One region of the Kaistella rhinocerotis genome, then DNA from elsewhere that is predicted to be linked to it. Evidence: riboswitches for the same ligand, from Rfam matches in the RefSeq annotation. Region 1 holds a riboswitch; the other holds the start of a gene.
The links. A riboswitch is a leader RNA that binds a small molecule or an ion and turns the genes downstream of it on or off. The one in region 1 is predicted to bind S-adenosylmethionine.
Positions count from the first base shown of each region.

Region 2: linked by a shared signal. The riboswitch ahead of QEP06_RS04230 (hypothetical protein) and the one ahead of QEP06_RS11540 (homocysteine S-methyltransferase family protein) in region 1 are both predicted to bind S-adenosylmethionine.

Region 1 covers NZ_JASSYY010000003.1:395,681-412,299, forward strand. The annotation lists gene QEP06_RS11505 (hypothetical protein) at 56-1,435, shown strand; gene QEP06_RS11510 (nucleotide pyrophosphohydrolase) at 1,452-1,778, shown strand; gene QEP06_RS11515 (3-phosphoshikimate 1-carboxyvinyltransferase) at 1,848-3,068, shown strand; gene QEP06_RS11520 (SDR family oxidoreductase) at 3,081-3,875, shown strand; gene QEP06_RS11525 (hypothetical protein) at 3,972-4,649, shown strand; gene metF (methylenetetrahydrofolate reductase [NAD(P)H]) at 4,684-5,640, opposite strand; gene metH (methionine synthase) at 5,775-8,435, opposite strand; gene QEP06_RS11540 (homocysteine S-methyltransferase family protein) at 8,496-9,518, opposite strand; SAM riboswitch class I at 9,578-9,682, opposite strand; gene QEP06_RS11545 (MGH1-like glycoside hydrolase domain-containing protein) at 9,794-12,409, shown strand; gene QEP06_RS11550 (OsmC family protein) at 12,491-12,907, opposite strand; gene QEP06_RS11555 (GNAT family N-acetyltransferase) at 12,967-13,257, shown strand; gene QEP06_RS11560 (YebC/PmpR family DNA-binding transcriptional regulator) at 13,284-14,024, opposite strand; gene QEP06_RS11565 (OmpA family protein) at 14,124-15,548, opposite strand; gene smpB (SsrA-binding protein SmpB) at 15,627-16,085, opposite strand; gene QEP06_RS11575 (ABC-F family ATP-binding cassette domain-containing protein) at 16,246-16,619, shown strand, end outside.
Region 2 covers NZ_JASSYY010000001.1:904,999-921,617, forward strand. The annotation lists gene QEP06_RS04215 (hypothetical protein) at 1-8, opposite strand, end outside; gene QEP06_RS04220 (hypothetical protein) at 13-1,617, opposite strand; gene QEP06_RS04225 (hypothetical protein) at 1,667-2,572, opposite strand; gene QEP06_RS04230 (hypothetical protein) at 2,606-3,244, opposite strand; SAM-I-IV-variant riboswitch at 3,304-3,404, opposite strand; gene QEP06_RS04235 (ADP-ribosylglycohydrolase family protein) at 3,703-4,491, shown strand; gene QEP06_RS04240 (hypothetical protein) at 4,525-5,634, shown strand; gene QEP06_RS04245 (vWA domain-containing protein) at 5,754-6,389, shown strand; gene QEP06_RS04250 (tetratricopeptide repeat protein) at 6,496-8,448, shown strand; gene QEP06_RS04255 (hypothetical protein) at 8,580-8,981, shown strand; gene QEP06_RS04260 (hypothetical protein) at 9,006-9,248, shown strand; gene QEP06_RS04265 (helix-turn-helix transcriptional regulator) at 9,252-9,518, shown strand; gene QEP06_RS04270 (very short patch repair endonuclease) at 9,609-9,875, opposite strand; gene QEP06_RS04275 (helix-turn-helix domain-containing protein) at 10,028-10,237, shown strand; gene QEP06_RS04280 (DNA/RNA helicase domain-containing protein) at 10,342-10,887, shown strand; gene QEP06_RS04285 (helix-turn-helix domain-containing protein) at 11,095-11,298, shown strand; gene QEP06_RS04290 (hypothetical protein) at 11,295-12,200, shown strand; gene QEP06_RS04295 (hypothetical protein) at 12,197-13,138, shown strand; gene QEP06_RS04300 (DNA cytosine methyltransferase) at 13,130-14,347, opposite strand; gene QEP06_RS04305 (McrB family protein) at 15,037-16,619, shown strand, end outside.

The sequences.
Region 1 (16,619 bases):
TTTTCCGTTCCACAATTTTAGTTAAATTTGAAAACAATACAACGTACAAATTTCGATGAATAAATTCCTATTTCTTTTTGCCGGTGCTTTTTGGCTGATGCTCACTGCCACAGCCTGTAGCCGCGACGATATTAGCTTCGAAAACCCTTCCCAACTGCTGCGTTTTTCGGCCGATACACTCTTTCTTGATACAGTTTACAATCAGGTGAGATCGGAAACCTATGCCGTGAAAATCTATAATGATGAAGACAAAGACGTTATGATTCCTAAAATCAGTCTTGAAACCGGCGCCACATCTCCATATCGGATCAATCTTGACGGCAAATCAGGCACTGAATTCAATAATGTGGCTTTAAGAAAAAAAGACAGTTTGTATGTTTTCGTAGAAATTGCGCCCGTTGCCAATGCAACTGAAGCGATCGCGGAAGACCGTATCCAAATACAGTCGCCGGCAGGAAATCAGCATGTTACCCTCTTTTCGGTTGTTCAGGATGCTGAATTTTTCATTCAAAATGAAACGAACCCAAATATTCTGACGCAAAACACCACCTGGAACAGCGAAAAAGCTAAAATTATTTTTGGTGACCTGACGCTGGGAGACGGCAAAACATTAAACATAGAACAGGGCACGAAAGTCTATTTCTTTAAGAACGGTGGATTAAAGATTTCTGAAAACGCAACACTCAATGTGAATGGCCAGCTCAACAGTGAAGTGATCTTCCGTGGTGACCGCAATGACACGCGCTACGATACCATTCCGAAAAATTGGAAAGGAATCCAGTTCGGGAGCGGAGCTAAACTCAACATGAACTATGCGAAGCTTTTTGGCGGAATACGCGGACTCGAAATGACGGAAACCCAGGCAAACATCAGCAATACGATCATCCATACTTTCGAGGAGTACGGTATTTTCGCGGTAAAGTCGAACATCAGTACATCGAATCTGGTAATGAACAATTTTGGTGAAGCAGCGATAGGTATTTTTAAAGGCGGAACATACAACATCACTCACGCGACCATCGCCAATTACTGGAATCTGAACTCCGCCATGCCGGCGCTTGGCATCTATGCCACGAATGAATACCAAAACGGAGCGACGGTGGAGAACGGGCCGCTGACGCTGAATATCCGGAATTCAATCATTTACACGGAAAAAGAAAACGCGATCGTGTTCAAACAGACGTCGGGACAGACTTTCGCGATGGTTTTCCAAAACAACCTTCTCAAATACGGTACTGACGCAGGTTATACTGTTGACGGGACCAACATTAAAAATGAAGACCCGAAATTCCAGAATTATTTCACCCACAAAATGAATTTAAGGGTAAAAGACGATTCACCGGCAAAAGGTAAAGGTGCGAATCTCGCCGGTTTTCCGACAGATATCGCCGGAGTTGCCAGAAAGAATCCTCCTACGATAGGCGCTTACGAATAACCAAGTTTACCGAACAATGGAAATCACCAATCTTCAGCAACAGGTAGACGAATGGATTAAAACTATCGGTGTCCGTTACTTTAACGAGCTCACCAATATGGCCATGCTGACTGAGGAAGTAGGCGAAGTGGCGCGGATCATCGCCCGCAGATATGGCGAACAAAGCGAAAAAGACAGCGACAGAAACAAAGATCTTGGCGAAGAACTCGCAGATGTGCTGTTCGTTACCTTATGTCTGGCAAACCAAACCGGAACCGATTTGCAGCAGGCTTTCGACAATAAAATGAAGAAAAAAACCGAACGAGATTTCGACCGTCATCAAAATAACGACAAACTAAAGTAGCTGATTCGCGGACGTTTCGGAGAAATACCAGATGCTGAACTTTAGGAATGCGCTCATATTTATAATTAAATGTTTTTAGACAAAACCACAATTGCAGCCAATAAAACCATTGAAATAAGCGGTTCGAAAAGCATTTCGAATCGTTTGTTCATTTTACAGAAGCTGTTCGGAAATCTCCGGATCCAGAATCTTTCGAATTCTGAAGACACACAGTTGCTGCAAAAAGCGCTGGAAAGCGATTCTGAAATCATCGATGTGCATCATGCCGGCACGGCGATGCGCTTCCTCACCTCGTATTTCGCAATTGATGAAGGCAGAACCGTTACGCTGACCGGCTCTGAGCGCATGAAGCAGCGTCCCATAAAATTTCTTGTCGATGCGCTTCGAACATTGGGAGCGGAAATTCAGTATCTGGAAAATGAAGGCTTTCCGCCATTAAAAATAACCGGAAAAAAGCTTACCAAAAGCACCGTTTCTATTCCCGCAAACGTATCCAGCCAGTTTATCACCTCACTGATGCTCATCGGTGCAAAACTTCACAACGGTTTGCAAATAAAACTCCAGGGCGAAGTTACTTCCAGGCCTTATCTTGAAATGACTTTGAAAATCCTCAGAACACTTGAGATCCCAAATGAATGGGAAGGCGACACAATAAAGATTTTTGCTGGGTTTGATCCCGCTAATCTCTCGTCCGCACCATTCGTGGTGGAAAGTGACTGGAGCTCTGCATCGTACTTTTATTCTGTGGCGGCAATCTCACGAGAAAGCCTTAATCTACGCTGTTTCAAGCCGTTTTCATTACAGGGCGACTCCGTTCTGCGCGAAATCTACTGGGAATGTTTTGGTGTTAACACCATTTCGGAAGGTGCAGAATCGAAGATTTCACTTTATCCGGAAACTTCATTTGAATTGCCTAAAAAGATAAAACTGGATCTTCGCGACGCGCCAGACATTGCGCAAACGATCTGTGTCACAGCTGCCGCGCTTCAAATTCCATTTGAGATCTGTGGTCTTTCAACCTTAAAAATAAAAGAAACAGACAGGCTTGTCGCGCTTCAGAATGAACTATTTAAAATTGGCTGTGCAACTGAGATTACTGATGCGGAAATCTGCTCTGTACATTTCTTCAGTCCCGCCGAGCCGATTTCCATTAAAACATACAATGATCACCGGATGGCCATGAGTTTCGCGCCGTTCAGTCTATTAAAGCCGTTAACAATCGAAAATCCTGAGGTGGTAGAGAAATCATATCCTGATTTTTGGAAGGATTTCTCGTATCTAACTGAGTAATATTTAAATAAGATGACAATTGTAATCACCGGAACATCTTCCGGAATCGGTTTCGTACTTGCTGAATACTTTGGCAAAAATGGGCATCAGGTTTTTGGTTTGAGCCGAAAAAATGTAGAATCTCCCTACTTCACTACAATTCCGACAGACATCACCATGGCCGAAGCGGTAGAAAAGGCAGTTCAGGAAGTCTTAAGCAAATCGGGGCGCATCGATGTATTGATCAACAATGCCGGAATGGGAATGGTTGGTCCGGTAGAAGATTCGTCGAAAGAAGAAATCCTGAACCTGTTCAACCTGAATCTGGTTGGCGCTGTGCAGATGATGAGTGCGGTGCTGCCGGCAATGCGCGGGCAGCGAAGCGGTAAAATAATCAATATTTCAAGCATCGGTTCTGAGATGGGCCTGCCTTTCCGCGGATTCTATTCAGCTTCTAAATCTGCCCTCGATAAGGTCACCGAAGCGATCCGCTACGAAATATCACCCTGGAATATCGATGCCTGCACGCTGCATTTGGGTGACATTAAAACCAACATTGCCGAAAACCGCGTCAAAACAAATGTCAGCGAACCCTACCGCACAACTTTCGATAAAGTTTACGCGCTGATGAATTCGCACGTTGACCAGGGCACAGAACCGTTGGAAGTAGCCCGTTATATTGAGAAATTGCTGGCTTCAAGCCGTTGGAAAGCACATTTCTATTTTGGGAAATTCGGTCAAAAAATAGGTGTTCCGCTTAAATGGATGCTTCCGCAAAATATGTATGAAAACCTGATGCGCAAGTATAACAGTTTAGACAAAGCATAAATCTTGCATTTTTAATAATAATATCTGCAAAGACATTTATCATATTCACACATAATGTATATTTGCAATACCTTTAATACCGATTTTTTAAAAAAGATGAAAACAATTTACACAATAATCAGTCTTTTTGCGGTGTCCGTATCCCTTCATGCACAACAAATTACCGTGGGCGAGGTCGCCAGACAAGCCAAGTGGACTAAACTAATCGACGAAGTAAACAACGGCAAACAAAAGATAAAGTATAGCGATATTGAGGGCATACCGTATTACAACAGAACATTTCTGCCTGCTCGTGTAGGCGATACCTCAGCCTCTGTGCCGATTCGCTACAACAGCTTTTTGGATACGGTAGAAATATTGGTTAATACAGATGTTTTTGAAATTCCGCGGGAAGAATCTTATCCTAAATTCATTTTCGAAAACAGCGGCGAAAAACTGGTTTTGGTCAATACACATGATGAGAATGCAGGTTACTTTTTCGAACTTTCAGGCGGAAAAAACCGTCTGCTCAAAAAGGTGATAACAAAGTTCCACGATGCTGTTCCTGCACCTAACTCTATGATTCCCGGAACTCCCGCGAGATTCGAGTTACTGAAGCCGGCCTATTTTATCAAAACCGAAACAGGTTTGATTAGAATTCCTAAAAATACAAAGGACCTGATACCGAATTTTCCGGAACGTGAAGCTGAACTTTCAAATTTCATCAAAATGAATAAAATCAAGCTTACTTCAGAGCCGGATCTGATAAAACTGAACAACTTTTTAAATAATTAAATATAAAAGCGAAGAAATGATCTTCGCTTTTTTATTAGAACAGCTCAGCCGCGATTTTTTTGATATTATCGCTTTTTCCCATCGAATAAAAATGCAGCACCGGTACACCGAACTTACGTAGTTCACGGCATTGGTTCACGGTCCATTCAATACCGATCTGTTGCACAGCCGCGTTGTTCTTAGCATTCTCAACCTGCGAAATCAAATCTTCCGGCAAATCAATCTTGAAGACTTTTGGCAGCATCTGCAGGTGAGATTTCGTCGCGATCGGCTTGATGCCGGGAATTATTGGGACGCTGATTCCCATTTCACGAGCCTGACGCACAAATTCAAAATACTTTTTATTGTCGAAAAACATCTGCGTAACCACGTAATCTGCACCCGCATCCACCTTCTGCTTCAGCCATTTCAGATCATTTTTCATCGATGGCGCTTCAATGTGTTTTTCGGGATATCCGGCCACACCAATGCAGAATTTACTCCTATCGCTGCAGGCACTTTCATCATGCAGAAACTTCCCTCTTCCTAAATTATCAATCTGCCGCACGAGATCCACCGAATTCCGGTGGCCGCCCGCAGTTGGCACAAAGTGATTCTCCCCTTTCATCGCATCGCCGCGCAGTGCCATCACATTCTCAAGGCCAAGATACATACAGTCAACAAGTAAATACTCGGTTTCTTCCTGCGAAAAACCGCCACAAAGCACGTGCGGAACGGTATCTACACTGTATTTGTGTTGTATGGAAGCGCAAATCCCTAGTGTGCCCGGCCGCATACGCGTGATTTTCCGTTCCATCAGTCCGTTTCCTTTATCGAGATAAATATATTCTTCACGCGAAGTCGTCACATCGATGAATTGCGGCTTGAATTCCATCAGCGGATCTATGTTTTTATAAAGATCTTCAATGCCGGTGCCCTTTGGCGGCGGTACAATCTCGAGTGAAAACAGGGTTTTGCCCTGCGCTTTTTCTATGTGTTCGGTTATTTTCATTAATTATTTTGATTTATTTGGGCGTGTTCTTCACTCGGGCTTGCGCCCTTGCTCAGAACCGCGCTTTCCGTTTCAATTCCTCGGCGTGGCCTGCGGGATTTCCACTGCAATCGCTCACGCAGGATTTCCGGCATCTACTCATTCAGGTTCGGACGAAGCCATTTTCGGGCAAAATCAATATCTACATTCTTACGTTTCGCATAATCGGTGAGTTGGTCTTCGGTAATTTTCCCGACACCGAAATATTTCGCGTGCGGGTTTGCAAAATAATACCCTGAAACAGCCGCCGTAGGAAACATTGCGAGACTTTCGGTCAGTTCAAGACCAATATTTTCTTTTACATTAAGCAACTGCCAGATGGTGAGTTTTTCGAGATGATCGGGACAGGCCGGATAACCGGGTGCAGGCCGAATGCCACGGTATTTTTCGGCAATCAGATCCTCATTCCGGAGATATTCGTCAGAAGCGTAACCCCAGATTTCAGTGCGAACTTTTTGATGAAGAAACTCTGCAAATGCTTCAGCCAACCGGTCAGATAATGCCTTCGCCATGATCGCATTATAATCATCGTGACTGTTCTTATATTTCTGCACCAACTCTTCGGTCCCGAAACCCGTCGTTACGGCAAAGCATCCGATATAATCCTGTACACCAGATGTTTCGGGCGCGATGAAATCGGCAAGTGCATAATATTCTTTACCCGCAGAACGCTTTACTTGCTGACGGAGTGTATGAAAAGTTGAAATTTGACTTCCATTTTTATCGTACACAGCAATGTCGTCATCGTGCACCGCGTTTGCTTTAAAGATCCCGATGACCCCTTTGGCTTTTAGCGACTTTTCAGTAATAATCTGCCGGAGCATTTGCTGCGCGTCCTGGAAAAGTTCTGTAGCTTCCCGACCCACAACCTCATCATCCAAAATTTCCGGATATTTGCCGTGTAATTCCCAACTCCGGAAAAACGGTGACCAATCTATAAATTCGGCAATTTCACTTAAATCCTGGTCTTCAATCACCTGAACGCCCAATTTTCGCGGCGGATGAATACTTTCAAGGTTCCATTCAATCTTAAATTTATTTTTACGTGCTTCATCCAGAGACACATACGCTTTTTCCACCTGCCTTTCCAGAAACTTTTCACGGAAATCTGCGTATTCGGTCTTTAGGTCAATTTTGTACTGGCCGCTTTTGTCGCTAAGCAATGTACTCACCACGCCAACCGCGCGCGAGGCATCATTAACATGTATCACGGCACTCTCACATTTCGGGTCGATTTTTACCGCGGTGTGTGCTTTAGAAGTGGTAGCGCCACCGATTAGTAATGGAATATCGAGGTTCTGCCGGTGAAGTTCAGCAGCGATATGTACCATCTCATCCAAACTCGGCGTGATGAGACCGCTAAGTCCTATTGCATCGGCTTTCAGGTCAACTGCAGTTTGAATAATTTTCTGGGCTGGCACCATTACGCCCAAATCGATAATTTCATAGTTGTTACACGCAAGTACGACGGAAACTATATTTTTACCGATATCATGCACATCGCCTTTCACAGTAGCCATCACAATTTTTCCGTTGGCGGGCTTCGAAATGTCTTTTTGCGCTTCGATAAATGGCTGCAGGCACGCCACCGCTTTTTTCATTACGCGTGCAGATTTCACCACTTGTGGCAGAAACATTTTTCCGCTGCCGAAGAGGTCGCCTACCACGCCCATTCCTGTCATCAGGTTGATCTCAATCACATCAAGTGGCCGAGCGGTCTGCCTCCGTGCGTGTTCTACATCTTCTATGATGTATCGGTCTATTCCTTTTACCAATGCGTGGGTGATCCGGTCTTGCAGCGGCGCATTTCGCCACGTGAGATCTTCGGCGATTTCTTTTTTGCCCGATCTGTTCTTTTCCGAATATTCCAAAAGTCTTTCGGTTGCATCTGGCCGCCTGTCTAAAATAACATCTTCCACCAATTCAAGTAAATTTTTTGGAATTTCGTCATATACGTCCAACATCGCCGGATTCACAATACCGATATTCATACCGGCCTGTATGGCGTGATAGAGAAAAACCGTGTGCATTGCCTCGCGCACTGCATTGTTTCCACGGAATGAAAACGACACATTTGAAACACCGCCAGAAACCGAGACGTATGGCAGATTTTCACGTACCCATTTGGAAGCCCCGATGAAATCAAGCGCGTTACGGCGGTGCTCCTGCATGCCGGTCGCGACAGGGAAAATATTAAGGTCGAAGATGATATCTTCAGCCGGGAAACCCACTTCTTTCACCAAAATATCATAGGAACGCTTAGCAATCTCAATCCTTCGCGAAAAGTTGTCTGCCTGACCAACCTCATCGAAAGCCATCACCACCACGGCCGCACCGTATCTCCGCACCGACCTCGCCTGCCTTTTAAATTCTTCCGCACCTTCTTTCAGACTGATCGAATTGACCACTGACTTGCCCTGAACAACCTGAAGACCGGCTTCAAGGATTTCCCACTTAGAAGAATCTATCATGATCGGGACTCGGGCAATATCGGGCTCGGCAGCAATCAAATTCAGGAATTTTACCATACAGTATTTACCATCGAGAAGTCCGTCATCAAAATTCACATCAAGGATCTGTGCTCCATTTTCTACTTGATGTCGTGCAATTTCAAGCGCTTCGGAAAAATTACCATCCTTGATCAGCCTAAGAAATTTCTTCGAACCTGCAACATTGGTTCGTTCGCCCACATTGATAAAATTGGATTCTGAATTTATATTTAAAGGCTCGAGGCCAGAAAGTTTAAGGTGTTTCATTTTATATTTAATTGCAGCATAACTGCTAAAAAACATTATTCGTAAGAAATTGATAACAAATTACTTATACAGTTCAGTGGATAATTCAGTTTTTCTCGGCTGATAATTTCTCGCCAGATCAGCGATAGCGGCAATATGTTCGGGCGTGGTTCCGCAGCAGCCCCCGATGATATTTACGAGACCTTTATCGAGATATTCCCTGATTTGTGCAGCCATATCCTCAGGCGATTCGTCATATTGCCCAAAGGCATTCGGCAGGCCGGCGTTCGGATAAGCGGAAATATAGAAATCTGAATTTGAAGCCAGCGATTCAAGGTAGGGAGTGAGTTGTTTTGCGCCAAGTGCACAATTAAAGCCCACACTGAGAAGATCGCTGTGCGAAACCGAGATTAAAAAAGCTTCAGCAGTTTGTCCGCTGAGGGTGCGGCCCGAAGCATCTGTAATTGTGCCCGAAAGCATCACGGGAATTTCGACGCCACGTTCTTCTTTAATTTCGGCGATTGCGAACAGCGCGGCCTTTGCGTTTAATGTATCAAAAACAGTTTCGACAAGTAAGATATCAGCACCGCCGTCTAATAGTGCTTCCGCCTGTTGTTTGTACGCCACACGAAGTTCATCGAAGGTTACCGCGCGAAAACCGGGATCATCCACATCAGGACTTAAACTCGCGGTTTTATTTGTTGGTCCAATAGAACCTGCCACAAAACGCGGCTGAGAAGGAGTTTTTTGGGAAAATTCGTCGCAAACTTTTCTGGCAATTCTTGCGGACTCATAATTCAGTTCATAGACTAGGTCTTCCATGTGATAATCGGCCATGGCTATGGTGGTACCTGAAAATGTATTGGTCTCAATGATATCTGCGCCTGCCTCAAGATATTGGCGGTGAACCGCTTCTATGGCCTGCGGCTGCGTAAGGGACAAAAGGTCATTATTTCCTTTTAATGAATGCGGCCACTCTTTGAACCTTTCGCCACGATAATCTTCATCGGTAAAATTATAACGCTGAAGCATAGTTCCCATCGCGCCATCAAGGACAAGGATTCTATTACTGAGTTCGGAAAAAAGCTTATTATTTGAACGCATTTTCAATTTTTTTAAAATAATAAAACTGAAAATGCTACCAGAAAAGGTAAAATGTATTCGCGTTATCTGTACCCGGTTGTGGGATAGAATGTAGCACCTTCTTCGCGTACGAAGGGTTGCCAAGGCTTCACAGAGTCTAATCTCTCCACCTTTCTTGATAACATTTTCAATATGTAAATGAACGAAGTCTGCTGCAAAAGTAGATGATTTTTCCGAATGTACAAGCGGTGGCCAAATTTAAAAATTGCTAATTTCGCAGCTCAAAAAACAGTTTTATGACCGCAATACAGAAGCGAATGGCCGATGACAGCTGGAAAAAATGGGGGCCATACGTAAGTAACAGACAATGGGGTACGGTGCGCGAAGACTACAGCAGTAACGGTGATGCCTGGGGTTACACCACTTACCGCGATGCGATGAGCCGCGCCTACCGCTGGAATGAGGATGGGATTGCGGGTATCTGCGATGACAAACAGTTGCTTTGCTTCGCCTTTTCGTTTTGGAACGGTGCCGATGAGATGCTGAAAGAAAGGTTTTTCGGATTGAGCAACTACGAAGGGAACCACGGCGAAGATGTGAAGGAAATATTCTATTATCTTGATAATACACCCTCGCATTGCTACATGAAAATGGTATATAAATATCCGATTAACAGATTTCCGTATGAGCAGCTGGTCTCCGTGAATGAGAGCAGGTCTAAACGGGAGCCGGAATTTGAAATTACCGACACAGGGATTTTTCAGAATAATGAATATTTTGACCTGTTTATAGAATACGCCAAAATTAATCATGATGATATCGCCATCCGGCTTACGGCGGTAAACCGCAGCAACAGACGCGCGCCGCTGACAGTGATCCCCACTGTTTGGTTCAGAAATAACTGGGCTTGGGGCAACGGCACTTACAAACCTCAGTTTAAAGCAGATACTGACGGGAAAGTTGGAATTCAGCATGAATCAGTTGATTTTAAATTCTTCTATTCAAAAGATATCGGTGTTGAAGACGTCTTCTGCGATAATGAAACCAATCCGCACAAGTTCTCAGAACACCACATGTCTGAAGCCCAATATTTCAAAGACGGAATTAATGAATATTTAATTCATCGAAATGCAGTTGCAGTAAATCCTGAAAAAACAGGAACGAAAGCAGCTTTCGTCATCAATGCAGAGCTGGATGCGGGTGAGAGCAGGACGTTTGATTTTCGGCTGAGCCCGCATGATATGGAAGAGGCATTCTTTAATTTCGACGACGTTTTCAAGTCAAAAAAAGCAGATGCAGACGAATATTATGCTTACGTACAATGTGACATAGAATCGGCCGAAGAAAGGAATATCCAGCGTCAGGCACTTGCCGGACTGCTTTGGAACAAGCAATTCTATAATTACAATGTTTCTAAATGGCTCAAGGGCGACCCAAAATATCCCGCGCCGCGTAATTTCGACCATTTTGTAAGAAATACCGGCTGGGAGCATATGCAGAACAAAGACATCATCTCGATGCCTGATAAATGGGAATATCCGTGGTTTGCTACGTGGGATTTGGCATTTCACTGCGTTCCGTTTGCCATCATAGATCCAGCCTTCTCCAAAGATCAGCTGAAACTGCTCACCAAAGAATGGTACATGCACCCAAACGGGCAGCTACCGGCGTATGAATGGGATTTCAGCGACGTAAACCCGCCTGTTCACGCGTGGTCAACTTTCCGCGTGTATAAAATAGACGAAAAATATAACGGCAAACCTGACATTCAGTTTCTAGAAAGCGTTTTTCAAAAGTTGCTGCTCAACTTTACGTGGTGGGTGAACCGCAAGGATAAAAACGGGAACAATGTCTTCGGCGGCGGCTTTTTAGGTCTTGATAATATCGGCGCTTTTGACCGAAATATGCAGTTCAAGAACGGCGATCACCTGGAGCAGGCTGACGGCACTAGCTGGATGGCGATGTTTGCGCTGAATATGATGCGGATTTCGATGGAGCTTGCCCTTTACAATCCGGTTTACGAGGATATGGCGATCAAATTTTTCGAACATTATCTGTACATCGCCAAGGCCATGGAAAATATCGGCGGAAAAAAAGGTGGTTTATGGAATGAGGAAGACGGCTTTTTCTATGACGTGCTGCAGCTGAATGACGGCGATTCTGTTTCATTAAAACTGCGGAGCATCGTTGGTCTTATCCCGATGTTCGCAGTAGAAATCATAGACCACGAAACGCTCGAGAAGCTGCCCAATTTCCGCACGCGCATGGATTGGATCCTAAAGAACAAACCCGAACTGGCGAACCTTGTTTCGCACTGGGAAGTAGAAGGCCGTGGAGGAAAACATCTGATGAGCATCCTGCGCAAAACACGGCTGAAACGCGTACTTTCGAGAATGGTGGACGAAAATGAGTTTCTGTCCGACTTCGGAATTCGTTCGATGTCTAAAGTTTACGAAGAAAATCCGTACAACTTTACAGTAGACGGCAAAGATTTCGTGGTGAAATATACGCCTGCGGAAAGCGACAGCCGGATGTTTGGCGGTAACAGCAACTGGCGTGGGCCGATTTGGTTCCCGATTAATTTTCTGATTGTTGAAAGTTTGCAGCGCTACCACTATTACTATCAGGAAAGTCTGCAGATAGAATTTCCGGCCAACAGTGGCGAAATGAGAAATCTTGAATTTGTGTCCGATAACATCAGCCAGCGCCTATGTTCGATTTTCCTTCGGGACGAAAAGGGCGAGCGACCGTTCAATGGCGGAAATAATTTACTCAATCATGATGAAAATTTCAAAGATTACATCATGTTTCACGAATATTTTAACGGGGACAACGGCAAGGGAATCGGGGCGTCACACCAAACCGGCTGGACCGCAACCGTAGCCAAACTTTTAAAACCCAAAGCCTCGTAGCTTTTAACTTTATAAAGCGTTTATAATTCAGAGCCAAACATTATAGAAACTGCCCTTCTTAAAAATAATGTTTGGCTTTTTTTAGCTTTGCCCATTTACCGAAATACTGTACTTGACCTCTACATTAGGCTCGAATGTCTTCGATACGGAGCAGTATTTGTCAAAAGAAAGCTGCGCAGCGCGGCGGGCTTTATTTAGATCTATTTCGCCTTCGAGATGGAAACGAACTTCTATCTTTTTAAACGGTTTAGCTTCATCTAGAACTATGCGTTCACCTTCAATTTCTGCCGAAAATGAGGTAATGGTCTGACGCTGCTTTTTCAGTATAGATACGATATCAATTCCGCTGCACGCTGCCACTGCCATCAGCACAGATTCCATCGGAGAAACGCCATTGGAATTGGGTTCTGAAGTGTTATCAAGTAAAATTTTTGCACCGGCAGCATTGGATCCTTCAAACAGATAATCGTTGTTGATGCGCTTTAGCGTGACTTTCATTTGGGCTGAATTTAAGTTTAAAAAAAATCTTTACCTTTAAGTTTCTAAAGAATAAATATATGAATTATCACAATGAAAAGTCAGGCAATGGCGGAGTAATCACGCTTAGCAACGACGCGGAAGAGGTTGGAAGATTGACCTACACAATTTTTCCTGAGCACGACAGAATGGTAATTTCTTACGTATTGGTTCACCGCCAGTTCGAAGGCCGTGGAATGGGGAAATATCTCATCGAGGAGGCGCTGAAGTATGCAAGAGACAACAACTGGAAAGTTTATCCGCACTGCTCATACGCCCGAAGCGTGATGAACCGTATGAATGACGTAGAAGATATTCTGCTTCACCGATAAAGCCAGTTTTTGTAAAAACTAAAAATTTAAAGTGATTCCAGCAATTCGTCTGTGATTTCCATATTGTGATAGACGTTCTGCACATCGTCATCGTCCTCAAAGCGCTCCAGCATCTTCATGTTGGCTTTAAACTGGTCTTGTGAGACTTCTTTGGTGATGTTGGCAATTCGCTGCAGTTCGGCAGATTTCGCTTCGATTCCGAGTTCTTCAAGCTTATGCGCCACGGCTCCGAAATCTTCATAGGCTGAGGTGATCATTACTTCTTCTTCATCACTTTCAATGTCTTCGGCTCCGCCGTCGATCATTTCCATTTCGAACTCATCCCACTCCATTTTGATGAGGCTGCGATCAATTGTGAAAATACCTTTGCGATCGAATATAAAGGTCAGTTCACCATTTTTACCGAGATTACCGTCAAACTTATTGAAAATCGCACGAACGTTTGCAACGGTACGCGTGGTGTTGTTGGTAGTACATTCTACAAAAAAAGCCACGCCGCCCTGTCCGTAACCTTCATAAGTTACTTCCTCATAGTTTTCTGCCTCTGCTCCACTTGCCTTCTTTATAGCGCGCTCTACATTGTCTTTGGGCATGTTTGCCCCTTTTGCATTCTGAATGCAGCGGCGCAGAGCGGGATTTGCTTCCGGGTCGGGACCACCGGCTTTCACCGCAAGTGCGATATCCTTACCTATTTTAGAAAACGTCTTTGCCATTTTGTCCCAACGGGCCATTTTTGAGGCTTTTCTATATTCGAATGCGCGTCCCATAGTTTTGTTTAAAGTTGGATGCAAAAGTAAATAAATTCAGACATAAAAAAAACACCTCCGAAAATTCGGAGGTGCATTTTTATAGATGAAAGTTACTTCTTAGTAATCTCTCTTTTTCATTGATTCCCAAGTCGCTTCGTCAGCAGGCTTAACAACCACTTTTCTATCTTTCAATCTCTCAGCGTTAGAAGCAGTTTCAGGAACTGTAGCATCTTGCTCACCTACACCCATAGATTTCAGTGATGTGTTGCTTACTCCTCTTGCTTCAAGTGCATCTACTACAGCTGCAGCTCTTCTTTGAGAAAGTTTCAAGTTATAAGAATCTGAACCTTTTTTGTCTGTATGACCGATGATCATGAATCTACCCTGAGAGTCTTTGATGATTTGAGCAGCATTGTCAAGTTTTTCTTTAGACTCTGGTCTAATCGTAGCTTTGTCAAAGTTGAAAAGAATATTATCAAGTGCTTTAGTTGCATCATCAGCCCAAGCTTCTTGAGGTTTAGGGCAACCGTTGTACTGAGCTAAACCTGGAACGGTAGGACAAGCATCATCTTTGTCAAGGATTCCGTCACCGTCAGTATCTGGCCAAGGGCATCCATTGTTTTCAGCTGGACCTGCAACTTCAGGACAAGCATCATCTTTGTCTACTACACCGTCACCGTCAGTATCTGGCCAAGGGCAACCGTTGTTCTCAATAGGACCGGCAACATCTGGGCACTGATCGTCTTTATCTGGAACTCCGTCACCGTCTGTATCTGGGCAACCTTGGAATTCAGCTAAACCTGGAGTATCTGGACATAAATCATCCTTATCTAAAATACCATCTTTGTCTCTGTCTGTGTTACCAAAACGGAATAACAATGATGCAGAAGCTTGCCAGAAGTTTGCAATAGTAGAATTATCTACTGGTGTAGAAACATAATCTCCCTGAACACCTAAACCGAAGTTCTTAGTGATCCAGAAGTTTGATCCAATACCTGTAGCAAGAGCAAAATGATCAGCTCTTCTCATTGAACCTGGTTCATTATCAGAGAATCCGTTGATTACCTGACCATTTGTATCTGTAAGCGGAAAGTTTACACCTGTATAGTCATGTCTCAAGTAATTAGCACCAACTCTTAAGTACGGGTCAAACCAAGATTCTTCATCCCAAAGACCGTTAAATTTAAATTGAAGACCAAGACCTGTCATTAGGAAGAATTCTTTCCCCATGCCAATTTTCTTGTTATCAACATTACCAACAGAAGTCTGCCAATCTACAACAAGAAGTCTGTTAATGTTTCTTGCCACAGTAAGTTTAGACAATGGTGGAACGATAGTAAAATTGTTGATATTGTACAATTCTCCTCCGTCTCCGCCACCAAATGCTGTAGCAAATACATCACCTGCGTTTCCACCCGCTGCAGCATGATTTACTCCGTGAGCACCAACACCGATAAGCCACGGGTTACTGGTCGTCTGAGCGAATACAGTAGTGGCCACAGTAAGTGCCAATGCTGAAATTCCTAATTTTAGATTTTTCATAGAATTAAATGATTAAATAATTGATATTGCAAATTAAATATAAATTTTCCGTATAGTCCAAGTTATTACAGCGAAATTTTAACTTTTCTTTAATATCCTGTCCAGATTACGTTTGTTTTCTCTGTCTTTTATAGTCTCCCGTTTGTCGAAGAGTTTTTTACCCCGTGCGAGCGCTATCAGAACCTTAGCTTTTCCGCTGTTATTTATGTAGAGTTTTAAAGGAATAATGGTGTTACCAACATCTTTTAACTTCTTTTCGAATTTTTTCAATTCTGTTTTGTGCAACAGCAACTTCCGTTCCCTTTTTGTTTTGTGGTTATAAAATGTGCCTAATTTGTACTCATCAATCATCATATTAATGATATAGAGTTCACCTTCAATAAACTGACAAAATGACTCTGTGATGCTTGCTTTCGATGACCTCAGGGATTTTATTTCGGTGCCCGTAAGTACCATCCCTGCTTCGATTTCTTCCAAAATCTCATACTCAAATCTGGCACGCCGGTTTAATATGGTAACTGATTTTTCTATTTTCATCTCAATATTTAAACATGATTTGACAAAATGTTAATATTATAATATTTTAACTGAATTTTTCTTAACATTTCATCTGAAAACCAATTCTAGCAGACCTTTCTAAAACAGCCTGCTTAAGCCGATAAGTTTTCGTAATTTTGCACCAAATTTACAAAAGTATATGCTAACAGTATCTAACCTATCATTGCAATTTGGCAAACGGGTACTTTTTGACGACGTAAACATCATGTTTACAAAAGGTAACTGCTACGGTATAATTGGTGCAAATGGTGCCGGAAAATCTACATTTCTCAAAATCCTTACCGGCGAACAGGATCCTACCACCGGAAGCGTAAGCCTTGAGCCCGGAAAAAGAATGTCTGTCCTGGAGCAGGACCACTTCGCGTATGATAAATTCACCGTTCTTGAAACTGTGCTTCGTGGAAACCAAAAACTATTTGATATAAAGGAGGAGATGGATGCTCTTTACGCCAAGGAAGATTTCTCCGATGCAGATGGCATCAAAGCAGGAGAACTCGGTGTAATATATGATGA
Region 2 (16,619 bases), on a different contig from region 1:
TTACTCATGGTTTTAGATGTTTTTCTCACCGTTTATTTCATCACTAAATTTAACCCACCGGGCAACGAGCCGGTCAAATTGTGATCCGTATCCCTGCATCATTGCTGCATAAAGATTAATCTTGTTACTGTCGGTCAGTTTGCTGAAAACATCTTTTCTTTCTTCCTCATTGTAGGGAGTTATATCAATCATGGTTTTGTTTCCTTCACGCATCATATATTCAAAGGCAGAAAATGGATCGGTTTCACTGACATACTTGAAAATGCCGCTTTCCAAGACTTCTTTTAAAACGGTTTTAAAGAAACTTTTGGTCCAGTTACCGCAAAGATTTTCCGGGAAAATACTAGGGTTATTTCCTATTCCCGCATAAAGCATTTCCACATAAAAATTCATATTAAATTCCAGACTGTTTTCTCTGCTGTCAAATTTGAACTTGTCAAAACCCCGCTTCCAGCTGTTTGCGTTTACGTCCACCATGATATACAACTTATCCAGATACCTGATGAGCTCAGGCATAATCTGCTGTCTTTCCTGTTCACACATGATTTCACCGCTGAAATAATCCCACTGCACGGCGTGGAATGGCCTTAGCATCGTCAGAATAAATCCTCTGGCTTCATAGTCGTCTTTTTTCGTTACAAAATAACTCCGTCCCTCATGGATGTAGCGGTAAATAATTTCCTGGGGTGCAAACGCTTCGCTACCAAGGGATGCTTCCTTGTCGGCTTCATCTATAATCGACATTGCAGGAGTATTGATGAATTCATCAAGTACCATAAATTCGCCGTCTTTTACTTCACAGATTTGCAGAACTTTTTCAAAACCCGATAACTGAGATTTACAAAGCATAGCGATCTTCTGTCCTTCCAAAGCAGCCTTCAACTCCGCGGTAATCTTTGGTGTAGTTCCGAACTGCGTCCCGATGAAAAAGGGGATTCGGGAATCTTCCTTCTTTACAAACTCCTCATACCGAACGGTATCCGTTTTGGATTCAGGAAGACTGTTACTGTGATAGTGGCAGTTAAGTTTTTTAAAGGTCACAAAGCGAGTTTTTTCATCATTTTCAAACTTCCGGTACCAGTAATTCGTCTGCACATCTGGCAGGTAGTAATTAATACTCTCACAGCCACTGTAGCGATAAAAAAGTTCCTTATAAATGGCGGGATATTCAAACTCACTGTATTCTAACACACGCTCATCTTTTTCCTGTAAATAGGCAAGAAGTTTTTTGCTTACAGAGTCCACCAGTGTTTTGCCCCAATACATTTCGCAATACATCATACAGTCGGTCACTAGGACTGTTCTGAGCTTTTTGGTGACAGAATTATTGCTGAGTATTTTTTGTCTTCCTTTTTCCGGCAGTTTGCGGAACTTTTGATGAACCGTTTTTAAGGTAGTCACGATGTTGTCCGCCATACTTACCAGATTGTTTTTCACGCCTTCTTCAATAAAGTTGATGTTCTCAGCGAAAAAATCCACCTTTATCCCGTCATACGGAAAATGAAGTTCCAACTCCAGATAGTGGGGGTGCTCGGTTTGGGTTGTGAAAAGAATGTTTTTACTGCCTGAATTTACATGATAAAGTTTTTCAGTTGTGGTGTGCTTGGTATCTGTCATTCGTTCTGCTTTTTTAAATTTACTTTTAAATTGGAATAGACGGTAGTGCTTATTTTAGTGATTTCGCTACAAAAATCCTCTCATTTCTGAAATAGGCGATCTCTTTCCTTTTACCGTTTTTCACTTCATAGATTCCTAAACCGGCTATAAGGCCTGAAAGTTTACTTTTACCGAGTACTGCTATTTTTTGCCCTTCCAGTTGTCCAAACTTTTCATCCGTAAAAGTGGGAATGAGTCCGAATTGCGTACCGAGAAAAAAAGGCATAAAACCTTCTTTTGGTGTTAGAAATTCATCTTCACTTACAGCGCCATATAGATGTTTAGGCATCTCGAATTGCGGGTTAGGTGTTCTTATTGTCTTGAAGCGGATATGACCATAATTCGCATCTGCTTGAAGATTCTCCGCCCAGAAAATGGTCTTTTTTAAGATGATGTTTTTGTCAATATCTTTTACAAAATCGTTCTCATCAAGTATCCGTTCCAATTCTCTTTCATAATTTTGTGCTTGAGGATTAACAAAATCAATTTCTCCGGTACTAATTAGATCCGAAATGCTTTCTGTGAGGCGGGTGGCCGCCCGTTTACTGAGGAATTGCAGATCATCAGCATCAATCTGCATTGCGTCTAAGGCATTTATCGCAAAATCAAAACGTCGCTTTTCTCGGTGCAGACTTGCTGCCATCGAGCGCACGTGTTGCTGCAGCGGTGCTGCGTTCACAAGTATCTTTTCACTGTTTTTCACAACTGTTTCACAGATTCGGTACAGAGCATGTATCACCGGTTTGGGATCTACCTGAACTTCTCTCGTGGTCAGTCCGTGGTTTTCTTTGAAGTAGTCGAACTTAACTGCTACAAAGGGATAGAGTAGTTCCCCTTCAAGATAGAAATCCTCTTCTTTGATTATTTTGCAGATAATGGGTTGACTTCCGCAATAGGTTATAACAATTTTTTCCATGATGTAATTTTGATTTCGCTGATATCTTTAATGTTATTGCTCAAAAAATTCCTGTTGGATAAACCAGTCAAACGTTCCGGTTTTTTGGGTGAGTATCTGTTCAGATAACAATTCTATTCGGTCGTCGATGCTTTTTTCCAGGTAAATTTTCAGTAAAGGTTGCAGTTCATTAAAAGAAGGAGTTCGCGGATGTTCTGCAAACCGTGTCCTGACATCGAGTTCTGCAGATTTTCCATGTCGGATAAAGTACAACGCCAGGAACTCAAAAATTGCTTCTGCAACTTCTGATGATTTCTTAGGACTGTAATCTGTACCAGAAAAAAAGCTTTTCATAAAAACTTTCAGAAGTTCGTCCTTATTTCTTATATAATCTTCAGTTTTTCTGTTGTTGAATTTTTCAAGCGTCTCCAGCAATCTTAAGAAATCTGTTTTCATAGCCTCCCGGTTGGTTTGTATCGTATCACAAATCAGGTAGGCCTCGTTGAGAAGGGTTTCGGCAAATGCATCACTTTGTTCCTTGGCTTCATTCTCAGTGGTGCTAATACTGCTTCTAAATCTGAAACCGCAATAGGGCGCGAGAATTTCAACTTCGGCGTATGTAGCCAACACCACGTTAATCTTTCCGATGATGTGGCAATTCTTATTAGCAATATTCACGACACTTTTAATCATATCATTTATCAGGTTGAATTACAGTAAAACATCGTGGAGAGGGTGGAAACAGATTGGAAGGTTACCTTTTATTTTGGCGCGCAGCCCTCATTCCAAACCACCGTTGAGGGTTAACTCCCGGTTGGTGTTCCGCATTTACCGGAATCTCCTGATGATTGTTCAGCAAAGGTATGTGGATGTTATTGAAAATAATTATTGCAAGTGTTGTAATATAAGTACATTACGCAAATTTTTCCTATTATACAAGTCTTATTTTTAGTTCTGAAAGTGTCAAGTTTCCCAGCGAACAATGCAGTGTAAGGGTGATTTTTTGTCACTTTAATCCATATAATCGCACAGGGCGTTTATTTATCCGTTATAAATTAAGCGGCTTTTGAGTACAAAGCAAATGCTTTTGCAAGGTTGCAATAAATCAACTTCGCAACGACGCTGACTACCTTTGACAAAAGAAATCTAAAATGAGAAATACAATTGTAGGAGCCATTGCCGGCGACATTATCGGCTCAAGGTTTGAGTTTAATAACTACAAATCAAAGAACTTTAAACTTTTTAGTGATAAATGTACCTTCACGGATGATACCGTACTTACCATTGCAGTTGCAGATGCGCTTATGAATCAGCGCGATATGGCAGAAACAGTGAAAGCATATGGCCGGAAGTATCCGAACCGCGGCTACGGCGGAATGTTCAGCAACTGGCTTGCTTCTCCCAGCCTCGATCCGTACAACAGTTTCGGGAATGGATCAGCAATGCGTGCAAGTGCGGCAGGGTTGTACGGAAAATCCCTTCAGGAAGCGATGCTCTGTGCACGCAGATCTGCAAAGATTACGCACAGCCACCCCGAAGGCATAAAAGGAGCGGAAGCTGTAGCGGCAGCGATATATCTTGCCCGTGTGGGTAAAACTAAATCGCAGATACAAGATCATATTACGTTGCTGTTTGGTTATGACCTGAATTTCACCTGTGATGGTATCCGCGAGACCTATTCCTTTGATGAGACATGTCAGGGGACTGTACCGCAAGCCATTGTTGCTTTTCTCGACAGTAGTACGTACGAAGATGCAATTCGGAACGCAGTTTCAATTGGAGGAGACAGCGATACAATTGCCACCATTACAGGAGGAATAGCCGCTGCTTTTTACCGCTCAGTTCCTGCTGAGATCCGCTCCTTTGCGCTGACGAAATTAACGCCGGAACTTAGACGGACCGTGCACGATTTCGAAGAATGGTGTGCAGGCAAGCGGTAATTTTTCTTATTTTTAAGAGCAAATCCAGAAACCTTGAAAATAAATCTGATTTATTCCCCCGACGTTCATCCACAGTCTATGGATGCAATACTCGAAATCCTAAAAAGTGTTTCCGGTCCATTGGAGTTTTCAGTGCTTCATATGCGTTGGTCCTATGATGACAGGTACAACGTTCAACAGCACCGGTACCATAATGACTTCAGATTCAGGATAGAGTCAGAATATAAACTGCAGGAGTATAAGGCTTCCCTCGGTTATCCTTTAAGTTGGCGGGAACTCTTCTTCCTCTGTCAGAAAGCTAGATACTCAGAAAATATTCCGGATCAGGACTTTGTAATCCTGATAACAAACAGGCGTAATTCAATGAATTTCTTCAGTATGTTTGACTATCAGGGCGAGCGCAACGCGTTTGTGCAGTCGTCTGACTGGGATTATTTCCTGAAGTCTCCTGAAACTTATCCCGTTGCTTACGAAGTTCTGGCTAACGTTTTACGGATACTTATGAGATTTGACCTTACAGAAGATATCAAAAGAAACTTTCATCTGGATGCTATCGGCTGTATGAATGATTTCTGTGAGAATAAAAGCCAGATCATCCTGAAACTCCGGACTGCCGATTTATGTCATTCGTGCATCGAGCGTCTGGAGCGTAATGATGCCGATCAGCAGATTGTAGCGCAGGCACTGGATATCTTTGAGAAGATCAGGACAAGTCTGAAATTTTCTCAGGGATTCGCCGGTAACATTAAACCGAAAAAACTCACAGTAAGTCAGAATGGAATGATGACAGCAGGCGACACTGAAATTTCGCTTACTCCATTGGAGAAAACAATTCTTATTTTCTTTTTGCTTCACCCCGACGGTATTAGACTCGCTACGCTCGATGACTACGAACTGGAGATTTTCGGAATCTATCAACGTTTGAAAGCCAATGCAGCTCCTCAAAATATCCGCAATCTGGTGGCTAATTTCGACGGTAACTTTGCTTATAACAAATCAAGGCTGAATAAGAAGCTCCGCGAGCAGATTGGCGAACCTCTTGCCAATTACTATATCATCGACGGGGTGCCGGGGGAAAAGTTTTCTGTTGCGCTTCCTGAAGATTTAATCTGGGTGGATAAGTCTTTTATTCCTGTCCACTAAATTCCTATTTGTATGTCGCTATTCATAGTTGCGCTGCAACCTTGCAGAAAATCAATTGGGGTTGATTGATAGTTAATTTTGTTTTTGAAATTAACACTTAACCTCAAAAATCTACATGTATGAAAAAAACTTTGGTACACAATCTCATTATTCTTGATGAAAGCGGCTCTATGGGTTCAGTCTATGATGCTACAATCGACGGTTTTAATAATTTCCTGAAAAACATCAAAACGTCTGCAGAAGAATTTCGGGATCAGGAGCACAAAGTTTCATTCGTGAGTTTCAATGCAAACAGCATTAGATATATTGCAGAGAATGTTGTAACAGATGCAGTCCCGGTCCTTACCCGTAACAATTACCGGCCAGCTGGTGGCACGCCGTTATTCGACGCCATAGGTGTCGCAGTAAACCGCTTGCGCTATCGTACAGAATATTTCCCGGAGATGAAAGTTCTGGTAAGTATTTTTACAGACGGGTTCGAAAATGCGTCGACGGAATTCACCGCGAAATCCGTCAGCAGTCTGGTATTGTCCCTTGAGAAGAAAGGCTGGACGTTTACTTATATCGGCACCGGCCACGACATTACAGATGCATCAAATTATCTAAAAATAACAAATATAATGTCCTTTACCAAAAGTAAAAAAGGTATCGACACAATGTTTGATACCGAATTAAGAAAAAGAAGAGAGTTCTATTCCAATATTTCCTTAGGAAGAAAAGATAATTCCAAGGATTATTTTGACGGCGAAAAATAGGACACCTTTCGTAGTGTATTACTCAAGCTTTTCCCGCAATACTCTTCATCGTTTCTGCGCTGTTTTGTATATATTTACCGTGAATAATACCCAGAGATAATACTTAATGAACATCCTTCATAAAATCACTCCTTTTCTTTATCAGCTTTTTAATGTGACCTATGGTGACAAAGTAAAACTGATTGCAGACATTACCGAATACTATACAATAAACCAGCATCTGCCTGTGGTCAAGGAAAAGGAAGGGATAATCTCCGTGGATATCCCTGTGAAACTATATTTAGATACCGTTTCCTACACTCACCTGATCAGTTTATGTGAGAACAAGCAATTTGAAAAGGCATATCCTGTAGCCGTAGATCTCGTGAGCAGAACCCCTTCTAATTCCGAATTGAACCGCATCAAAGGACAGATAGAATCAGAATTGGGCGAAACAGATAAGGCTGTTGATTCACTTATTGATGCATTGCGCTGGGATCCGAAAAACACTTATGCCTTAATCATGATGGGCAACATATTTGCGCGGGACAAAAATGATATTGAGACCGCAATGAAATATTTCAACCAAGCATCGGTCGCAGATCCTGAGGACAATATTTCCCTCAACAACATCGGTGCAAACCTGATGATCATGGGAAGGCTTGACGAAGCCCAGGAGTTTTTTGAAAAAGCTGAAAAACTTAATAATAAATACCCGAATACCAAATATGGTTTAGCATACGTCTCATTTTCGAAAGAAAATTATGAAAATGCATTTCAATATGTACTCCAGTCACTAACACTTAATAAGGTTAAGGATGGCTTGTTCGGTCAGTCAATTGACCTTGCTAAAGCAATTGCGGAGAAAGTGGATGCATCTGATGATGCCGCTATTGCACTGAAATCTTATGCAGAGAAACTTGAGCTTCTTACAGGGAAGAAAATTCAGATTCAGGAAGACACAGAGATCCCCACAGTTGCGAAGGTAGAACTGGCTGAAAATCACAACCGTGATTATCACCTGATTAAATATAAACCTGGCTATCCAGGTGTCACTCATCTGGTATTGCATGAGCTGACACATATTGAGCTGGCTGAAGAGGCAAGAATTGCGGGGAATCATATGCTTTTCACAGCTACTCATCAGCACAGGATTAAGTTTATGACTGATTACGAAAACTACGCTAAATTTCTTCAGAAAAAGGGCTATCCTGAAACTTCAATTGCAGGGGTGATGAACAGCCTTTTCGAGGGTCTTAATCGGCAGGTATACAATACTCCGATTGATCTTTTCATCGAAGACCGTTTATATAACGATTTTCCGGAACTCCGCCCGGTCCAGTTTGTTTCATTGTATACACTAATGATGGAAGGTCTGGATGCGGTGACAAGAAAGGAAATCGTAGATCTAACCGATACTAAAATTCTTTCCAATTCTAAGATCTATAATATTGTCAATGCGCTGCACTTTAAGGAGCTGTTCTCGTTTGATGCGATAAAATTATTCAAACCGTCTACGCTTGAATCCCGGCAGGCGACAAGTCTCTATAAGGAGTATGGAGATTACAGAAGCGATAAGGAACCCGGTGAAGAATACGAACTTTTACAGAATTGGGCAAATGATTTAAGCCTCTCAAAATACTTTCAGCTGGTTCTTGAATCAGAATACAAGAAGACAGCAATTGATCTTGACATTCCGGAGCTGAAAGATATCGACGAAAATACCGAAGCAGATCAGAAAATTGAGATGCATGAATTTCAGGAAAAGCATCAGGATGCGAATCTGAATCCTGCGGTCATGATGTTTATGGTAGGGGCGTTGAAATACTTCAAGGATAAATCTTCTGCAGAAATAAAAAGGACAGCCTTCGAGATCGCGACTATAGGGGTAAACGGCATCAATCCAGATAAACAGGATGGCTACAGAGTAAATTCAATTCCAGGCAGTAACTTCAGCGGTTACCAGCTGTTGGCGTATTACTATGTTAGTTTTGCGTTGTCTGCACCGCAGTTGTTACCGGAGCTGCAGTTACCTTTTGACAGGGAGTTTGAATCAGCAAAGGAATTTGTAAAGCCATAATCTTGTCAGAAATTAAAACACTAATTGAAAACACGACAGTTTTTATTTATGCAATGTGTGTCATTAGATGTGCCGTATATTGCACATTTAAAAACATTTTTGTAAGTTTACAGTAATAAAAATTCAGCGTTATGTTAATTAAAAAAGAAGGCCAGATAGTGAGATTCCATACTCCGCTGGCAGATGAAGACCCCAACCAGATTTATGTTGTCTTGGAACTGAAGGAAGATGGCGATAGGTCACGAGCAGATATTCAGGCACTAGGAACCGGATGGTCTTTTCCTCCCGTAAGTACGGTACTGCTTTCAGATCTGGAAGTGGTGGAAGTGGGCACAGCTGACCTTATCGGTCATCATGTTACGGTCAATAAATCGGATTATTCCCAGGCAGAAGGAAAGGTGATAAAGGTAAGCGAACAGAAGATTGATTTGGATCTTTCCGCAGGCGTTAAAGGAGTGGAGACTAATGTATGGCTTACGGTTTTAGACACAGATGGAGTGGAGCATCACGGAACTTTATATGTTAAGCCATAAATTTCTATTTAAAATCAGGAAATTATGAATACTTATCTAACTGAAAAGGAAAAATTGAATCATCCTTACTACAGGATCATGGAGCTGAAGGGTGAAGAACTTAATGAAAAGCTGCATTCATGGTCCAGACTTGAACTCATAGACTGGCTGTGCTGGAACGACCGCAATGGAGTGTATACCGACGAAGATTCCGTACGGGAATTTGGAAATGTACTTACAGAGGAGCGGGCAATTGAGATTATTACAGAAATGATTACGGAAGATTAGAAGATGGCAAATACAGATACTGCATATTTTTCAAATAGGTTAAAATCTGAAATTCTTGAAAACCGTGTGAAAACAGGAAGCTCTCTTAGGGCAATCCGTGAAAACCGTGGTTGGAGTCAGGAGCAGCTGGCAGAGAAAATGAATATTAGCCGGTCCACTATTTCTAAAATTGAAAGTGGGAAATTCAATTGCAGTATTGATTACCTCGCTAAATTTGCATCCTTCCTGGATTTTGAAATTATTCTGCAGGATTCTCAGCAGACCCTTTGATCTTTTGAATTAGAAGCTTAAATGTTTCTTCAATACTGTTTTTTTTCAGCTCACATTCCCACACCGTAATAACATTCCATCCGGTGCTTTTCAGTAGTCCTTCATTACGCAGATCTCTCTCCTATTTCCGCTGATCTTTTCCGTCCAGAATTCCGTCCTCGTTTTGGGTATAACAAAATACCTGCAATCCGTGTGACCGTGCCAAAAACAGCCGTTTACGAAAATAATAGTATTGTATTTCTTCAGTACAATATCGGGTTTTCCCGGAAATTTCCAGTCATTTATTCTGTACCTGAAACCCTCTTTGAAAAGTAATTTTCGTAGAAGTATTTCCGGTTTGGTGTTCTTACCCCTGATTTGCTACATGTTAAATCTCCTCTGATCAGGATTGTGTCTATCCGACATAAATCGTGGATTTTGAATTGTAAATGTATTTCTTTTTTCCTACTAGATAATTCCTTCAGCTTTTATTATTTTTGACCTTTTTTGGTCAATTAATTTAAATGTCAATGTTTTTAGGAGATATTTTAAGGCAGAGCCGCATTAATTTAGGCATATCTCAAAAAGAGATGGCTGATACACTTGGAGTAACTTATTCTTTCCTGTGCAAGGTTGAAAAAAATGAGAAGAAAATCAGTTTGGAAAAGCTTCAAGTAAACGCACTAAAATATCCTGTTGAAAAAGCAAAAGGCTCAAGTAAAAAATATAATGAGTTATGATTGTATATTCTAGTAAAAAACATTCCTTTAATGATGATGTCATCTGATGGTTATTTAGCTTGGCTGGATCATACCCTTCAGGTCAGACAAACAGCAACCCACTGTTGGACTCTGATGATTTTGATTTTAAAATTATAGATCGACCTGACAAGTTACGTGACATCATTTTTGCAAAAAATCTGGAGAACAATAAAGCTAGACTTATAGCAGGTTACTGCTGGAAATGGGTGAGCAAAAAAAATTATAATGCTTATGACATTGAATTCCCCGAGTATGATTTAAGAATGAAGTGGAATTTAGCCGATGACGGTACGAAATGGGTTATACAACCTGAATCCGTTAACGAAATCGGATGTATTCATACATGCCAAGGTTTAGATGTTGATTATATTGGGGTAATAGTTGGTGATGATTTAATTGTCCGAAATGGTGAAGTTTTAGTTGACCCCTCCGAAAGAGATTCTAATGACAGCACAATCCGGGGTTATAAATCAATGATGAAGGATAATCCTGAAAATACCAAAAATCTACTTAGAAGAATTATCAAAAACACATATAGAACCTTAATGACTCGAGGCATGAAAGGTTGTTATGTTTACTTTACAGATAATGAAACATCTGAATATTTTAAAAGCAAATTGTTCCTTTAAATAGGGTATTCCATCTCCTTATTTAAAATCCCCATTCATATCTATCACTTCTTCTATTATTTTCTTCATTTAATTTAGACTCTTTCTGTCAAAAAGACAAATCTGTATAATCTGTCTTTTAATTATCAGCATTTTATCATTTAAATGCGGACTATAGACCGTTGTGCCATTGTCAGCAATTAATAATATTTACATATAATAATTCTCATGGATATTAAATTACGATTTGCAGCAAAAGTTAAGGAATTGCGTGCTGCAAGTGGCATGTCGCAAGAGGTACTTGCCAACGCTGCCGGACTAGATCGAACATACCTTCAAAGTATCGAAAAAGGTAAGCGAAATGTCTCTTTAGAAACAGTGGAAAAATTAGCGATGGCTTTTAATATTGAAATTAAAGACTTCTTTAAATGAATTTAAAAAGATTTTCTGAATTAAATCAGTCGGAAATAGATTTACTGGTTAACAACATCAACACTGGAATTGAATATGAGTATGCCTTATTTTATTTGTTAACCACAGCCGAGGAAAAAACTCTGTTTATGAACTCGGTTATTAATATCCACCCTTACAAGGATCGTATAAAATCATTGATTACACAAATTAATATCGGTCCAATATTATCTTCGTTTAATGCATGTTCTTTTAATCCAAGTTCTTATTATTTAGTCACTCAAGATGATTCTGTTGGCCCATCTGACCTGATTGCAACCAATAAGAATGGTGACAAAATTGGACTGTCTGTTAAATATGCTAATTCTTGTCAACAAAATATATCTGGCAAACATTTTCTGGGAAAAGAAGATATTGACAATATAAAACCAGAATTCCATAAACTTTGCGATGAATATATTCACGAAATGACGCGGGCACATGGCTCCATAGAGAACTGGTTTCGTAAAAGAAAGACGAGTACCAAGACAGATGAAATAATTGACTTAATTAGAGATGCCGTGATAGAAAAGTGGTCGAGCAAGTCTACTGAGGAGAAACGGCTATTAATGACCAGGCTACTACAGGCTGATAGCCCTGTGAAATATTTCATTGTAACATTTAAAACAAGAGCCAATGCTCTGTCAACGGTGGTTCGGACTGATTTAGAATATAATTTGAATTATGATGCAATTATCTTAAAAAAGCACCAAACTTCAATTATCAGTTTTGAACATAACGGTGCAGTTTTGGGCCATTTGCAAATAAAATTTAATAACGGGATTCTAGAAAAAGGTACCGATAGTAACAGTTTTTGTACTATAAATGGAATAAAACTTAGGAGAGGAGCACCATTTACATCTTGGAATTTTTCACTGAAATGATTAAAGCACTACGTTCAAATAAAAAAATAATCATCAATTCAGATATTGATGGAGTCCTTAGCGGTCTTATTCTCCAAGAATATTTAGATTGTGAGGTTGTTGGGTTTTGTAATAGTGATAATAAATTATGGATTCTTGAAGATGAAATTTCAGATTATCGTCAATTCGTTTTTATTGATATGTTCGTAAATAACAAAAATATTACGTGTATTGATCAACATATAGTTTCTTTTAATGAGTCTCATAATGAAGAGCTTTCATCCTATGGTAATAAAATAAATCCTAATATTATTAGAGGTCGTTATTTTGTTCCTAACAATTCATACTACTCAAAATATCCCTTTGGTACAGTTCACTTTATAATAGCGGATCTTGAGAGAAATAATTTTGACTTAAAAAACATCTCCTTATTTAGAAATGATATAGAATTAAATCCCATAGAATACTTTTTAAGAGCAGATGATGCTTTGCTAACTTCGGTAATAAAATACAAAGACAATGCATTAGACTGGTGGAAATGGCTAAAAGAATATTCCTTAAACGGAACTGTCACCACTCAGTTCATGAATTATGTATATTCAGGGGTAGATCCGCATCTAAGTAAAAAAGGGGTGGAAAATCACCTCATGGGATATCCCTTCTACTGTAAAAAGCCCGATGGTGGTTTTTTCGAAATTCTTGATGCCCATTGTAAGATACTCCCTAATTTTAAACTTTATCTTGATTTTATAGCTGATAAAATAAATTTACCGCCTCTACGTATAAAAGAAAACTTTAAGATTTTGCAGGGAACTCCTAAAAGAATAAATTTTACTCACGCGGATTTCGAGGAATTTAAAAACCTCTCTACCGTTTCCGGTAAAAAGGTTTTTTCATATGCCTTTGTCAAATCATATGGCAAAGAGAATTCTTTTAGTTTTACTTATTTCTTAAAATAAGGCCAAATTACTGGGTTTAGTATAATGTCGCACTACATCAGCATCTCCTAAAAGAAATCGCCCAAAAAGTTCTACAACATCTACGTTAACTGCATTTCCAAATTGTTTATATGCAACCCGGTCATTTGCAGGTATCTTAAAAGTATCAGGAAATCCTTGCAATCTTGCACATTCCCTCGGAGTAATAAATCTTCTTCTTTCGCCTACAATTGAAGTTTGTGTTATTGCTACCAATGCTGGGAAGTGACTAGGTTGTTTTACACGTAACCCAGAAGGTCGAAAGTGCATTAGGGTGTTCCAAAGTGTCGGATTATCAACTTTTCCGGCTTGCCATTCAAATTTTGCTTTTGATCCCTTGAATAATTTGATGTTATCACTTTTTTTCAACCATCCATCTAGAAATTCTCTATTTTTAATATAAAGTTCATTATTTTTTAAAATGAAGGTGCGCTCCCATTTCGGTTTTTCTTCTAAATCCTCCGTCATATCCAACTCTCTCAATCGATCTGCCCATACAGGAAAACCTGGTAGAGGTGTTTTTATATTCCGTATAAATTCATCCCAATGTGAAATTAACTGGATTTCCTCCTCCTTTAATAAGTATTTTTCTAATTCTGCAATTTCCTCTTCATTTTGAAGTACTTCATCGGCACTTGCATCTTTAATTACCTTCTTGTCAAAATAAAAATGGTCAATCTCTCCCAAGTCTTCACGTTTGCACATAATAAAAACTCTTTCTCTATGTTGGGGATGTCCTAGAAAATGCGGACTAAAGATAATTGGCGTTTCGTGTACATTATATCCAATGCTTCGAATGTTTTCGTAAATAGTCCTCCATGTTAGACCGTTATCATGTGACGCTAAATTTCTCACATTTTCCAGTAACATGTACTTCGGTTTATGTTTTTTTGCAATTCTCAGAATATCATAAAATAATGTACCTCTGGGATCATTTATGCCTTTTCTGTTTCCTGCTTTTGAGAATGATTGACATGGAAAGCCTCCGCAAATCATATCATGTTCTGGTATTTCGTTCTCATCTACTTTGGTAATATCATCTGCGGGCATTAATCCGTAGTTATCTGAATATACTTCTCTACAATTTTTATCAATGTCTGAGGCAAATACACACTCACCGCCTAATCTTTCCATGGCTTGGTGGAAGCCACCAATTCCGCAAAAAAGATCAATGAATTTAAATTTCTCCAATTTATTTTATTTAGCCGCCAAAATTACAAAAAACAAACTGAGATATTTTGTTAATATTAATCGTAAAACTTTTATATTTAAATATAAATTATGTGGTAATATTAGCATATAACGACGGGTATATTCGTAAATTAACTACAAACTTGATGAGCAATAAATATATCAATCTACGAGAAGAACATCAGCCCCTCGCTCACTTGACCGCCGCTATCCTTCTTGTTCTGGCTGCCAATATTACAGTGTAAACTTACACATTTGCGAAACGGATATACACGGCCCATTATAAAATGTACCTTCCTGCAACGATGTTGTGCTTAACCATTATAATTGCCGATCATCGGAGATAAACAAGTGCATTATTGTAAGCCATGAAAAAATATTCTGACAAAATTTGATAAGAAACTGCCGATGGAGTTTTCACTATACTAACTTCTTTTAATTACCTTTAAAAAATCGTAATAACTCTTTCAGAAAACTCCCACTTTCCTTGGAAGGCATATACACATTTACGATTTTAATCTATCTTAAAATTAACCAGTCATTAAAACAAAAACTATACAACCTACAATTCATGGCGAACACGATCCGGGTTTTCCAAAATCAAATATTAAAAAGTATTATTATGGTTGGTTTTACCAAGAAGATAATGGCCTATAAGTTAATATAGATTTACGATTTAAATTATAAATATGGATAAAACAACTAAATATATTGATAAAGTTATCATATCAGAAGATTTTTATTTTGAGTACGGCAGAACAGCATTAATGAAGTGGTTAAACGATTTTAACCTTACTCCTCAAGAACAAGATGAATTACAGGTCTTAATAAAAGATTATGACCGTTTTTCGAAACTTCCGACAGATCATAAATTCGCAACTGTTCGAGAGATATTTTTCGAAATAGTGTCCTATTGTGATCTTCATGCAAATAGCAAGTCCGTCTATAATAAATATGAAGATAAAAGAACGCTGGCACGTGCAGGTGTACGAATGAATGACTGGTGTAATCACATTTACATATTTAAGTATGATCGTCAGAACACCAGCCCCTCCGTTAAGAATGCACTTAATATGCTTTTGGAGCCAAAAGATAATTTGAGTTATCTCAGTGAAGGCCATCGTAATAAAATCTCGGAGAAGTACCTTGGTAAGCCGTACAACAGCAGCACTTTTGCGAACGAAATAACCGAACATTTTTCCAAAGATATTGGTCAGTGGGCAAAAAATGCCGAGAACAATAGTTTATTAATTTCCCGACGCATATTTGACTTAGAGAAAGAATGGAATATTACAGAACTCACGTTTTCCCAATACGTTAAGGATTTCAAAAAATATGTTGCAGATAAACAGTTACCCTTTATTTTTGATGCTAAAAGACGTACCACAAAATATTTTTGGATATCAGATGTTGAAGGCTATTTTTTAAATACACCGGTACACTATGAAATTATAATTGAAAGTGATGAAATCTCCGTCGATTTACACCTGGAAGGAACAATAAAACAAAACTTGGAAATAGCAAAGTTGCTTGATCCCTTACCACCTAATCTGGAATTAAAACCTTGGCGGTCGGTTCCCAGTATATCGCATATCCAAAAATTCACACTTACTGATGAAGATCTTGTTGAAAAAACAGCAGAGTGTTTGGGAGAACTTTTTGAAAAAACTTACCCACTTTTAATCCAAACTTTAAAAACCCGCTATCCTCTAAAATCCCTACAAATGAATACATCTGATGAAATAAAAGAATATGCAGAGCTGCTCTCTTATAAGAAACAAATAATTTTAAAAGGTCCACCTGGAACAGGCAAGACCAGAATGGCAGAAAAAATAGCTCAGTTCATTATCGCTGATCAAATTGACTATTCCTCTAACGAAAAATTTGAGTTGACAAAAGACACAATCAAAAACTACATAAAGCCAGGGATGACACTTCCCAGCAAAAGTGGCATCATCTATACTGTTCAAGAAATTGATGAAGTGAAAATTGGTATCAAATCCGATAAGAGTAAAGTTTGGTATCCTTCGTTTAATAATATTATTCGCTCGTACAATGAAAAGTTATACAAGGGAAAAAATAGAGGCAGTGGTTTTCGTCCGTACGAAGATGCCATCGCTATTTATTTAGAGAAAAACATTCCTGCGGACTCTTTAGCACAAGTAGATCCCACTACACTTTCCGTTGATAACAGTCCCTATTATAAAATTGTCCAGTTTCACCCCTCTTATTCGTACGAAGATTTTGTTCGTGGCATTATAGCAAAACCTTC